Regions from separate parts of the Pedobacter humicola genome, predicted to be linked through region 2. Evidence: riboswitches for the same ligand, from Rfam matches in the RefSeq annotation. Region 2 holds a riboswitch; the other holds the start of a gene.
The links. Region 2 has a riboswitch for S-adenosylmethionine ahead of AC04Q1_RS00540 (O-acetylhomoserine aminocarboxypropyltransferase/cysteine synthase family protein). Riboswitches for the same ligand answer to the same signal wherever they lie in the genome.
Positions count from the first base shown of each region.

Region 1: another riboswitch for S-adenosylmethionine. It lies ahead of metH (methionine synthase); the one in region 2 lies ahead of AC04Q1_RS00540 (O-acetylhomoserine aminocarboxypropyltransferase/cysteine synthase family protein).

Region 1 is NZ_JBWJIG010000011.1:4,297-9,913, reverse strand. It holds gene murQ (N-acetylmuramic acid 6-phosphate etherase) at 167-970, shown strand; gene AC04Q1_RS16905 (hypothetical protein) at 1,057-1,623, shown strand; gene AC04Q1_RS16900 (Bax inhibitor-1/YccA family protein) at 1,662-2,417, shown strand; SAM riboswitch class I at 2,531-2,636, shown strand; gene metH (methionine synthase) at 2,775-5,617, shown strand, end outside.
Region 2 is NZ_JBWJIG010000001.1:116,434-122,050, forward strand. It holds gene AC04Q1_RS00535 (homoserine O-acetyltransferase family protein) at 1-597, opposite strand, end outside; gene AC04Q1_RS00540 (O-acetylhomoserine aminocarboxypropyltransferase/cysteine synthase family protein) at 644-1,975, opposite strand; SAM riboswitch class I at 2,242-2,352, opposite strand; gene AC04Q1_RS00545 (hypothetical protein) at 2,560-3,576, shown strand; gene AC04Q1_RS00550 (trans-sulfuration enzyme family protein) at 3,626-4,741, opposite strand; gene AC04Q1_RS00555 (hypothetical protein) at 4,864-5,358, shown strand.

The DNA.
Region 1 (5,617 bases), on a different contig from region 2:
ATAAGCGGGTTGATATATTTTTTAACTGCATTTTCGTGTCTTTTGTTTATAATATTTAACATTAATTAACGCATAGAAGAGGAGGATTGAAATTTATGACATATATTTTTGGATTTTTAGGGTAGTTTTTAGAAAGAATTTACCGAATTTTATCAAAATTAAATTTATGAACAGAGTTACCGAGCAAGAATCTAATTACAACCATATCGAGCAGATGTCGGTTTTAGAAGTTCTGCAGGACATTAATAATGAGGATAAAACTGTTGCTTTTGCAGTGGAAAAATCTTTGCCTCAGATTGAAAAATTAACTTCGGCGGTTGCCGAGCGGATGAAAAAAGGTGGCCGTCTTTTTTATATAGGTGCTGGTACCAGCGGCCGTTTAGGGGTAGTAGATGCATCCGAATGTCCGCCAACTTATGGCGTGCCTTTTGATTGGGTTGTGGGTATTATCGCAGGTGGCGATACTGCCATCAGAAAAGCGGTAGAGTTTGCCGAAGATGATGCCGAGCAGGCCTGGAAAGATCTGCAGGAATTCAATATCAATGAAAAAGATTGTTTAGTGGGGCTCGCAGCTTCAGGCACTACCCCATATGTAATCGGTGGATTGAACACTGCCCGTAAACATGGTATTTTAACCGGCTGTATTGTATGCAATATCGGCGGGCCTATTGCTGCAGAATCGGATTTCCCGGTTGAGGTGGTGGTTGGGCCAGAATTTGTGACCGGTTCTACCCGGATGAAATCGGGCACGGCGCAGAAACTGGTGTTAAACATGTTGAGTACGACCGTAATGGTACAGTTAGGGCGTGTAGTGGGCAACAAGATGGTGGATATGCAGTTAACGAACCATAAACTGGTAGACCGTGGTACACAAATGGTTGCCGATGAACTGAATATCGGTTACGATAAAGCCGCCGAATTGCTAACCCGCTACGGAAGCGTACGGAAGGCCGTAGAAGCAGGACACTGAGAAATGATAGAATGAGAGAAACAGGGAATGTAGAATAACCTTAACATTCAGCCACTCACAATTCAGTTATTCAATAATTAAAAACTATGCACGAGATTGAGCCGTATTACCAGTGGAGAGATGATTATATCTCGGCAGAAGATGAGCGTTCGCCATTTTACAATACCGAATATTCGGAACTTTATTTTGATAAGCAGATATATAACTTTTTATTGCATCCGCAATGGGATGAATTTGGTTCGAATACCCTTTACATGAAGGTGTTGTACGCCGATTACGACCGCAGTTATGCCATTATCGAATTTATAGGCGAATGGAACGATGCCATTAACAACGACATTATGTTAATGAAGCGTGATATTTTAGAGCTGATGATGGATGAAGGCATCAATAAATTTATCCTGATTGGTGAAAATGTATTAAATTTCCATGCTTCTGACGACAGTTATTATGAAGAGTGGTTTCAGGAAGTAGAAGATGGCTGGATTGTTGGTGTAAACTTTCAGGAACATGTAATTGCCGAATTCAGGGATAATAACATCGACTATTACATTAACTTTGGCGGTGCTTTTGACAACCTGCCATGGCGCACATTAAAACCCCTGCAGTTCTATAAAAAAGTTGAAGAACTGCTGACAAAAAGATTAAACTAAATAGTTATTTTTATATAGTTAAATACACAAAATTTAAAATGGAACAACAAAATTATCAATATCAGGACAACAGTGTTTTTGTACAGGAAAAATCTGTTTCTAAAAAATTCTTTGCAAACGTTTTCTTATGGATGTTTGTTGCATTGAGTTTATCTACAGTAGCTGCATATCTTTTCGGAACCAACGCGGAGTTAATGCAATATCTTTTAAATATTAATCCTACAACAGGCAAAGTAAGTATGTCAGTTTTTGGCTATGTGGCCATGTTTGCACCGCTTGGTCTGGTGATGTTAATGGGCTTTGGATTAAGCAGGTTATCGTTACCTGCATTAATTGGGGTTTTTGTACTTTACTCGGTATTGACTGGTGTAAGCTTAAGTTTTATATTATTAACCTATACTTCAGGATCGGTAGTAAGCTGTTTTGCAGGTGCTGCAGGCATATTCGGTATAATGGCATTTATGGGTTATACCACCAATATCGATCTCAGCAAGTTTGGGCCAATTTTAATGGTTGGGGTAATTGGTTTAGTGATTGCCATGGTTATTAATATGTTTATTCAAAGCGAACAGTTCAGTTTGTTTATGGCTTTTATTGGTATTGCAATATTTACAGCGTTAACTGCTTATGATGTGCAAAAAATTAAACGAATCGGTGAAGGTATTGAAGCGAGTGGAGAGCAGGTTCTTCAGATCGAATCAAAGAAAATGGCTATTGTTGCCGCTTTATCTTTATACCTGGATTTCTTAAATATCTTCCTTTTCTTATTGCGTATTTTCGGAAGCAGGAAGTAGTCAGGGACAGAACAATATTCTTAAGGCTGCGCAGTTTTGCGTGGCCTTTGTAATTTTATTTGGGCGCAAAGCGATAAATTTTGGAATTGATGTAGCTTTGTTGCATTTTTGTGTGCTTATTAAGAAAGACGGAGGGATTAGACCCAACGAAGTCTTAGCAACCTGTAACCGTACAAGGTGCTAAATTCTATCCCGGATACATTCGGGACCAGATAAGTTTAGGATTACGATTCACGTACCAACTTTTTAGATAAGCCTTTTTTTGAGATTTGAGAGGATAGACATGAGATTTAAGACATAAGTTATGCTTAATCATTCTCATATCGCCTATCTCAATTCTCATATCTAACGACAAGAATGAGCATAAGAGAAGAATTAGAAAAACGTATTTTGGTGATTGATGGTGCAATGGGTACCATGATTCAGCGATATACTTTAAGCGAAGACGATTTTAGGGGAGAGCGATTTAAAAACCATCCCTGTGATGTAAAAGGCAATAACGATTTGCTCAATATCACACGTCCGGATATTATTAAAACTATACACCTGGAGTACCTGGCGTCTGGTGCCGATATTATCGAAACCAATACTTTCAGTACCCAGCGCATTTCGATGGCCGATTACCAGATGGAAGACCTTTCATATGAAATGAGCTTCGAAGGGGCACGTGTGGCAAAAGAGGCGGTTAACGAGTTTATGGCTGCAAACCCTGATCGCAAGTGTTTTGTTGCTGGTGCTATCGGTCCAACCAACCGTACCCTTTCCATGTCGCCAAATGTAAACGACCCTGGTTTCAGGGCGGTGTATTTCGATGAGCTCGAAGCCGCTTACTATGAGCAGGTACGTGGTTTGGTAGATGGTGGTTCGGATGTGTTATTGATCGAAACCATTTTCGATACCTTAAATGCAAAAGTGGCTATTGTGGCCATTAAAAAATATGAAGAGGTAATTGGCCGTAAACTGGAGATCATGATTTCCGGTACGATTACCGATGCTTCTGGTAGAACGCTTTCTGGTCAAACGGCCGAAGCTTTTTTGAATTCTGTGATGCATGCAAAACCGCTAAGTATCGGTTTTAACTGTGCCTTGGGAGCAAAAGAAATGCGTCCGCACATCGAAGAGCTGGCGGCAAAAGCAGGATGTTATGTATCAGCTTATCCAAATGCAGGTTTACCAAATGAGTTCGGTGCTTATGATGAACAGCCGCACGAAACAGCACATTTGGTTGATGATTTTATTGCATCAGGCTTTGTGAATATTGTGGGTGGATGTTGTGGTACTACGCCTGAGCACATTGGTTGTATAGCTAAAAATGCCCGAAAAGCGGAACCGCGCAAAATACCGGTTCTTGAACCTTTTATGCGTTTAAGCGGATTAGAGCCTGTTACCATTACCCCGGAGAGTATTTTTGTAAACATTGGCGAAAGAACCAATATTACAGGATCTCCAAAATTCTCCAAACTGATTTTAGGCGGCGATTACGAAGCTGCACTGGCCGTTGCCTTACAACAGGTTGAAGGCGGTGCACAGGTAATCGATGTGAACATGGATGAAGGGATGTTGGATTCGGAAGCCGCGATGACCAAGTTTTTGAACCTCATTGCCTCTGAACCTGATATTGCGAAGCTGCCTATCATGGTCGATTCATCCAAATGGTCGGTTATTGAAAATGGCTTAAAATGTTTGCAGGGAAAAGGAATCGTAAACTCCATCTCTTTAAAAGAAGGAGAAGATAAATTCCGCGAGAGTGCCCGTAAAATTATGCAATATGGCGCGGCCGTAGTGGTGATGGCTTTTGATGAGCAGGGGCAGGCCGATAATTATGAACGTAGAAAGGAAATCTGTAAAAGAAGTTATGATATACTGGTTCACGAAATCGGTTTCCCACCTGAGGACATCATTTTCGATCCAAATATCTTAACCGTTGCAACCGGATTGGAAGAGCACAACAATTATGCTGTCGATTTTATAAATGCCACCCGTTGGATCAAAGAAAACCTGCCTCATGCTAAAGTGAGCGGAGGGGTTTCTAACATTTCTTTCTCTTTCAGGGGGAATAATACCGTTCGTGAGGCAATGCACTCCGCGTTTCTTTACCATGCTATTCAGGCGGGTTTAGATATGGGGATCGTAAATGCAGGGATGTTGGAAGTGTATCAGGAAATTCCACCCGAATTGTTAGAAAGGGTAGAAGATGTATTGTTAAACCGCAGGGATGATGCAACCGAGCGCCTGGTCGAATATGCCGATACCGTAAAATCGAAAGGTAAGGAGATTGTTAAGGATGAAGAATGGCGGAAAGGTACTGTTGAAGAGCGGTTATCGCATTCGCTGGTAAAGGGAATTGTAGAATATCTGGATGATGATGTGGAAGAAGCCCGGCAAAAATATGCCCGCCCGATCCAGGTAATTGAAGGTCCACTGATGGACGGAATGAACATTGTTGGGGATCTGTTTGGTGCCGGGAAAATGTTCTTGCCCCAGGTGGTAAAATCGGCAAGGGTAATGAAAAAAGCTGTAGCCTATTTATTGCCGTTTATTGAGCAGGAGAAACTGGACAACCCTGACCAGGATCAGAATTCATCTGCCGGAAGGGTATTAATGGCCACCGTTAAAGGTGATGTGCATGATATTGGGAAAAATATAGTGGGTGTGGTATTGGCCTGTAATAACTTCGAAATTGTAGATATGGGCGTGATGGTTCCGGCACAGGAGATCATCAAAAAAGCCAAAGAAATAAATGCCGATATTATTGGTTTAAGCGGGTTGATTACGCCTTCATTGGATGAAATGGTCCACTTTGCCAAAGAAATGGAACGCGAAGGCTTTACGATTCCATTAATTATCGGTGGAGCAACCACCTCAAGGATCCATGCTGCAGTAAAAGTAGCACCAAATTATTCTGGCCCTGCCATCCACGTGTTGGATGCATCGCGAAGTGTGACCGTTTGCAGTACCTTGATGAACCCTGAAACAAAAGACGATTATGTGGCAGGCATCAGGGCTGAATATGATAAGGCTCGCGAAGCGCATTTAAATAAGCGATCAGATAAACGTTTTAAAACGCTTGAAGAGGCACGTGAAAATAAGTTTAAAATTGATTTTCAACCCGATCTGCCTGTTCCCGAATTTACTGGTACAAAGGTTTTCGATAATTATCCTTTAGAAGAACTGGTGCCTTATATCGACTGGACGCCATT
Region 2 (5,617 bases):
AGTTCTGTCGGTAGTGATGGCCAAGCGCTGACTTTCATTAAAAGCAATTCCCCAAGGAGAATGCGCGGCATTTGTGGCAATCAAGATCAGGTTTTCGATTTTATTGGGTTCTGAAATGCTCCACTCAACGGCTTGTTGTCCGCCTAATGAACCTCCAATTAACAATTTGATATCTTCTATCCCCAAATGTGCAGCCAGCAGTTGGTGAGCTGACACCAGGTCGCGGATGGTAAACTGCGGAAATGAAAGGTAATAAGGCAAACCATTTACAGGGTTGGTGCTCAATGGATTTGTACTTCCATAGTGCGAGCCCAAAACATTTGCACAAACGATGTAATGGTCTTCCGGATTGAATAAGGCATTTTGACCGAATAAACCTTCCCACCATTCAAAAACATCGGCATTGGCGGTAAGCGCATGGCACACCCAGATTACGTTATCTTTATTCGCATTTATTTTGCCATAAGTTTGATAAGCAATTTGCAGGTTGCGGATCTTTTTCCCGCTTTCTAATTTGAACTGTTTATTGTAACTATATGTAGCTCCTAAATCCCCTGAGGAGGACTTTGAAGTGCTATCGTTTTTACTGTTATGCATTTTTGTAATGTTGTTGTTGTAAAAACCCCCTTTCAGGGTTTCGGTTTTAGGCTTGTAAACTTTCTGCAGGAACTGTGGAATCGATCGTCGCAAACGCCTGCTCGAAATCGGCTTTTATATCATCGATATGCTCAATACCGACTGAAACCCGCAATGCGTTTGGTTTTACACCAGCCGCCAACTGTTCTGCCTCACTCAATTGTTGGTGCGTAGTGGCCGAAGGCTGAATAATCAATGTTTTTGCGTCACCCACATTTGCCAAATGTGATACCAATTTCAAACTATCAATCACCTGGCTTGCGTTTTCTTTGCTTCCATTTAACTCAAAAGATAAAACTGCGCCAAAACCGTTACTTAAATATTTTTTAGCCAGGTGATTATATTTGCTGCTTGCTAAACCAGGGTAATGAACTTCTTTAACCAGTGGATGGTTTTCTAACCAGGTAGCCAGTTCCAAAGCATTATCTACATGGCGTTGTACACGAAGCGATAAGGTTTCTAATCCCTGCAATAAAAGGAATGAATTGAAAGGCGATAGGGCAGGTCCAAGATCTCTTAACCCCTCTACACGGGCGCGGATAATGAACTGGATATTGCCAAAAGGCCCACCGATGCCAAAAACATCACTAAAAACCAATCCATGATATCCTTCTGAAGGTTCGGAGAACTGAGGAAATTTTCCATTACCCCAATTGTAGTTTCCTCCATCAACAATCACACCGCCAATACTTGTGCCGTGACCGCCAATCCATTTGGTTGCCGATTCTACCACAATGTTTGCACCATGCTCCAGTGGTTTAAATAAATATCCTCCCGCCCCGAAAGTATTGTCGACAACCAAAGGCAAATCGTACTTTTTAGCTATTGCTGCAATTTTTTCAAAATCTGGAATGCTAAAAGCCGGATTGCCAATGGTTTCTAAGAAGATTGCTTTGGTTTTATCTGTAATTTTACTTTCAAATTCTTCAGGCACATCCGGATTTGCAAAATCTACCTGAATGCCTAAACGTTTAAAGGCTACTTTAAATTGGTTGTATGTTCCTCCATAAATGTGCGACGAAGACACAATGCTGTCGCCGGCTTCCAGTATGTTATTTAAGGCTATAAATTGAGCTGCTTGTCCTGATGCTACAGCCAAAGCGGCTACACCACCTTCTAAAGCGGCAATGCGTTTTTCGAAAACGTCATTGGTTGGATTCATGATCCTGGTGTAGATATTTCCGAACTCTTTTAGGGCAAATAAGTTGGCACCGTGTTCGGCATTTTTGAATCCGTAAGAAGTGGTTTGGTAAATTGGAACCGCTCTCGAACCTGTTGTTGGATCTATTTCCTGACCAGCGTGTAATTGTAAAGTTTCAAATTTATATGATGTTGACATTTTTCTATTTTTTAAATTGTTATTGATGAGATGCATCCAGATTTAGGATCATCCTAAAACCTAGCAGGGCGTATCCCGATTTGCCGGGACCTTCCAGTTTGAAAGAAACAAAAAAGGAAGATTTTTAAATTACTGTATGCAACAGCACATACCAGTAATCACACGCATGTCGTAACAAATCAAATAAATAGAAGATGCTTCTAAATTTTTCAGGTTTGCACTGGGCTCGCTTAGCGATTGAAGATTTAATGTTTTCATCAGTTCTAAATTTATATCACCCAATAACACCATGTTATCAGGTCAGGAATTGGCACCTTCTCTTTCTGAGGGTTGCCAGTGGGTCATCGAGCCAGTCTCTCGCCACTTCTTTATAAATCAACCTCTGAAGATTGACTTTTATTTAGCTATCTGCCAAATAATATTCCAAATGTCTGAATTTAATTTTAATCCACAAAATAAAATTTCGAATTTAAGTTAACCTATTGATAATGAATATATTATTTTCGTTTATGAGAGATGGTGTAAAAGTTTTAATATAAATTAACGCCTAAAATTCTAAGTTTGTGTTACCTATCTAAATTATCATGATGAAAAATACAAAATCCCTGTGTTTAGGCTTGCTATTTACCGTAGCATGTTTGAATAATGTAAACGCCCAATTTGGAGGTTTAAAAGACAAATTATTAAAAGTGGGTGCCGCGCAAGGTGCCAAAGCTTTAGGGGTAGATAAATTTTTAAAACAACCTGCCGCCATTACCACCAGTTTTGAGGATGTGAACAGAGAGAATGAAAAACTACCTGACTTTGTAAATTCGCTAAAACTAAAAGCCCAGCCCTTATATCTCCTGCCTAAAAATCCGGAAGGTGGTTTTGTACTCTGCGAAGGCCTCTACGAAATGACCAATAAAAGCTACTGCTTAAAAGCCGGAACCTTTGCACCCTCAAAAGGTGATGGTTATATGTTTGCGCCAGTTTTAGGTCCGAAAGAAGAGATTGTAGTTTCCATCTTAAAAAGTGCCGAAAAACACCCTGATGTAGAACAGCACGATATTCAGGCACTATTGTGGACGATCATCGCCAGAACAAAATTTGCCGATTATAACGGTCAGGTTAAATTAACCGCAGTTAAATTATTAACACCAAAACAACTTACCCAATTAGAAGGTGGTGCATTGGGTATTTTGCCATTTGACGTGATGGAAAAGGCCAAAGATCAGTTACCATCAGGTGTGAGGGCTGTTTTTGAAGCAGAGAATAATATTCGCCAATTGGTGGCTTCAGGCAATTATACCTATGCCGATATGGAAAAATATGCGATTGTAGCAGGGATGGCGCCACCAAGAAGTGATGTGCCCAGTGGTATCTGGACCAAACATCCCGATGGTTATTATGTGCGTTACTTTCCTTCAGGTTATGCCATTACCAAAGTACAGGTTTATGTACCAAAAGAATTATTGGCCAATGGAACTAAATTGGTTTATGATGCTGCAGGCGATATTGCTTGCCCTGCCAATACCGGCGCGCAGCGTTTGGCGCAAACAAATGAGCCATTAGAGGCGAATTATTCAGCTAAGCTAATTACGATTTGTAATCCAAAATAGATTGATTATAAACCTATAAGGCCTTGGAGACTTTATAGGTTTTATTTTTTTATCCCAAAGCCTGTTCCAGATCTGCAATAATATCATCTACATGCTCCAGTCCCACAGAAATACGGAGTAAATTTTTAGGTGTTTTACTATCCGGACCTTCTACCGAGTAACGGTGTTCGATTAAACTTTCTACACCGCCCAAACTCGTGGCTTGTGCAAACAATTGAACTTTGTTCACCACTTTATGGGCATCTTCAACATCTCCTTTAACTAAAAAAGACATCATCCCGCCAAAATCTTTCATTTGTTTTTTAGCGATTTCGTGTTGTGGATGACTCGATAATCCCGGATAGAAAACAGCTTCCACTTTTGGATGGCTGTTTAAATAATCAGCAACTATTTTTCCATTTTCGCAATGACCTTTCATGCGGTAGGCTAAAGTTTTAATGCTCCTGGTTAACAGAAAGCAATCAAATGGGGAAGGGACAGCTCCACCGGTTTGTTGGATGTTTTTAATTTTCTCCCAGAGCTCGTCTTTTTTTGCTGTGACTAAAATACCCCCTAATACATCACTATGACCCCCAAGATATTTGGTACTGCTGTGCATTACAATATCAGCTCCTAATAAAATCGGGTTTTGTAAAATAGGGGAAGCAAAGGTACTATCGCAGGCAAAAGTGATATTGTTAGTTTTAGCGATTTTACCAATCCCCTCAATATCAGTAACTTTTAATAATGGGTTAGAAGGTGTTTCGATCCAGATCAGTTTCGTATTGGGTTTAATGCTCGCCTGTATCAGATTTAAATCGGTCTGGTCAACAAAATCAAATTCCAGGCTATCATTAAAAATGGTCAGCAACTGTTTTTTAATCCCCCAGTACATGTCATCAGGCGCAATAATGTGACTGCCAGGTTTTAAAGCCTGAAACATGGCCAGGCCACAGGTATTGCCAGAAGAGAAAGCTGCTGCATCTTCGCCATATTCTAATTTGGCTACAGTGTTTTCTAAAGCAGACCGGTTTGGATTGCTTACCCTGCTATACATGTGCCCACCGGGATAACCTCCATCTTCGTCGCGGAAAAAAGTTGTCGATAGATTAATTGGTGGGGTAACATCACCTGTGGCGTTTTTTACAAGATTAGAAGCGTGAATAGCAAGGGTTTCGGGTTTCATGATCACTTATGTTAATGGAAATAATATCAGGATACAAATTATAATTTGGTGCTAATTTAAGGTTCGTAATGGTTTTGGCAAGATTTATGTAACAAGTTTGACGAAATTTAAATTAAACAAAAATGAAAAGATTATTTATAGCTATCGCAATAGCATGTTCTACTTTAGTAATGTTACAAAGCTGTAATACCGCAAAAAGAGTAACTGCAGGAGTAACTGGTAGCAGAGGTACGGTTGTTCGCGAATGGGTAGTGAGTAATGTAGCTTTAGAAGGATTGCCTGACGGCGCGGTTCAAGGTTTATTCGGCGAGAAATCGTACAAATGTTTTCAGGGCAGTACCTGGAATTTAACCAATAGCGGTAATGGTTCTTATACTTTACCTGCTTCTAGTACTTGTGGTTCGGTAATGCAGACTATTTTCTGGTCGGCTGCCCCTAAAGATCAAACCTTCCAGTTTAAAAAAATATATGAAGGCGATAAGGCTAAGAACGTAACTGAAGGTTACCGTTTAGTATTAACCGACCTTTCGAGCACACAAATGATCTTAAAATCGCCAATCGAATTTGGTGGCAAAACAGCAAACATTGTATTAACGTTTGTACCTGCTGCAAGATAATAGCTAAAAATACTTACCTGTGAAAAACATTAAGCACTTCTGAAAAGAGGTGCTTTTTTTGTCTCTAACCTTTTATGATGGCCACGGAAACACGATTTGCGCGGAGTTTCTTGAGCTCTTTTATAATAGGGATTAACGACAGATGGTACAGATCAATACAGATATAAATGAGGATCAGGTTTTGCTTTACCTGCCTAGCCATCAATTATACTAAGGTTAGACAATTGTTTTTCCGTGCTTCCGTGGCTAATAATCAAGG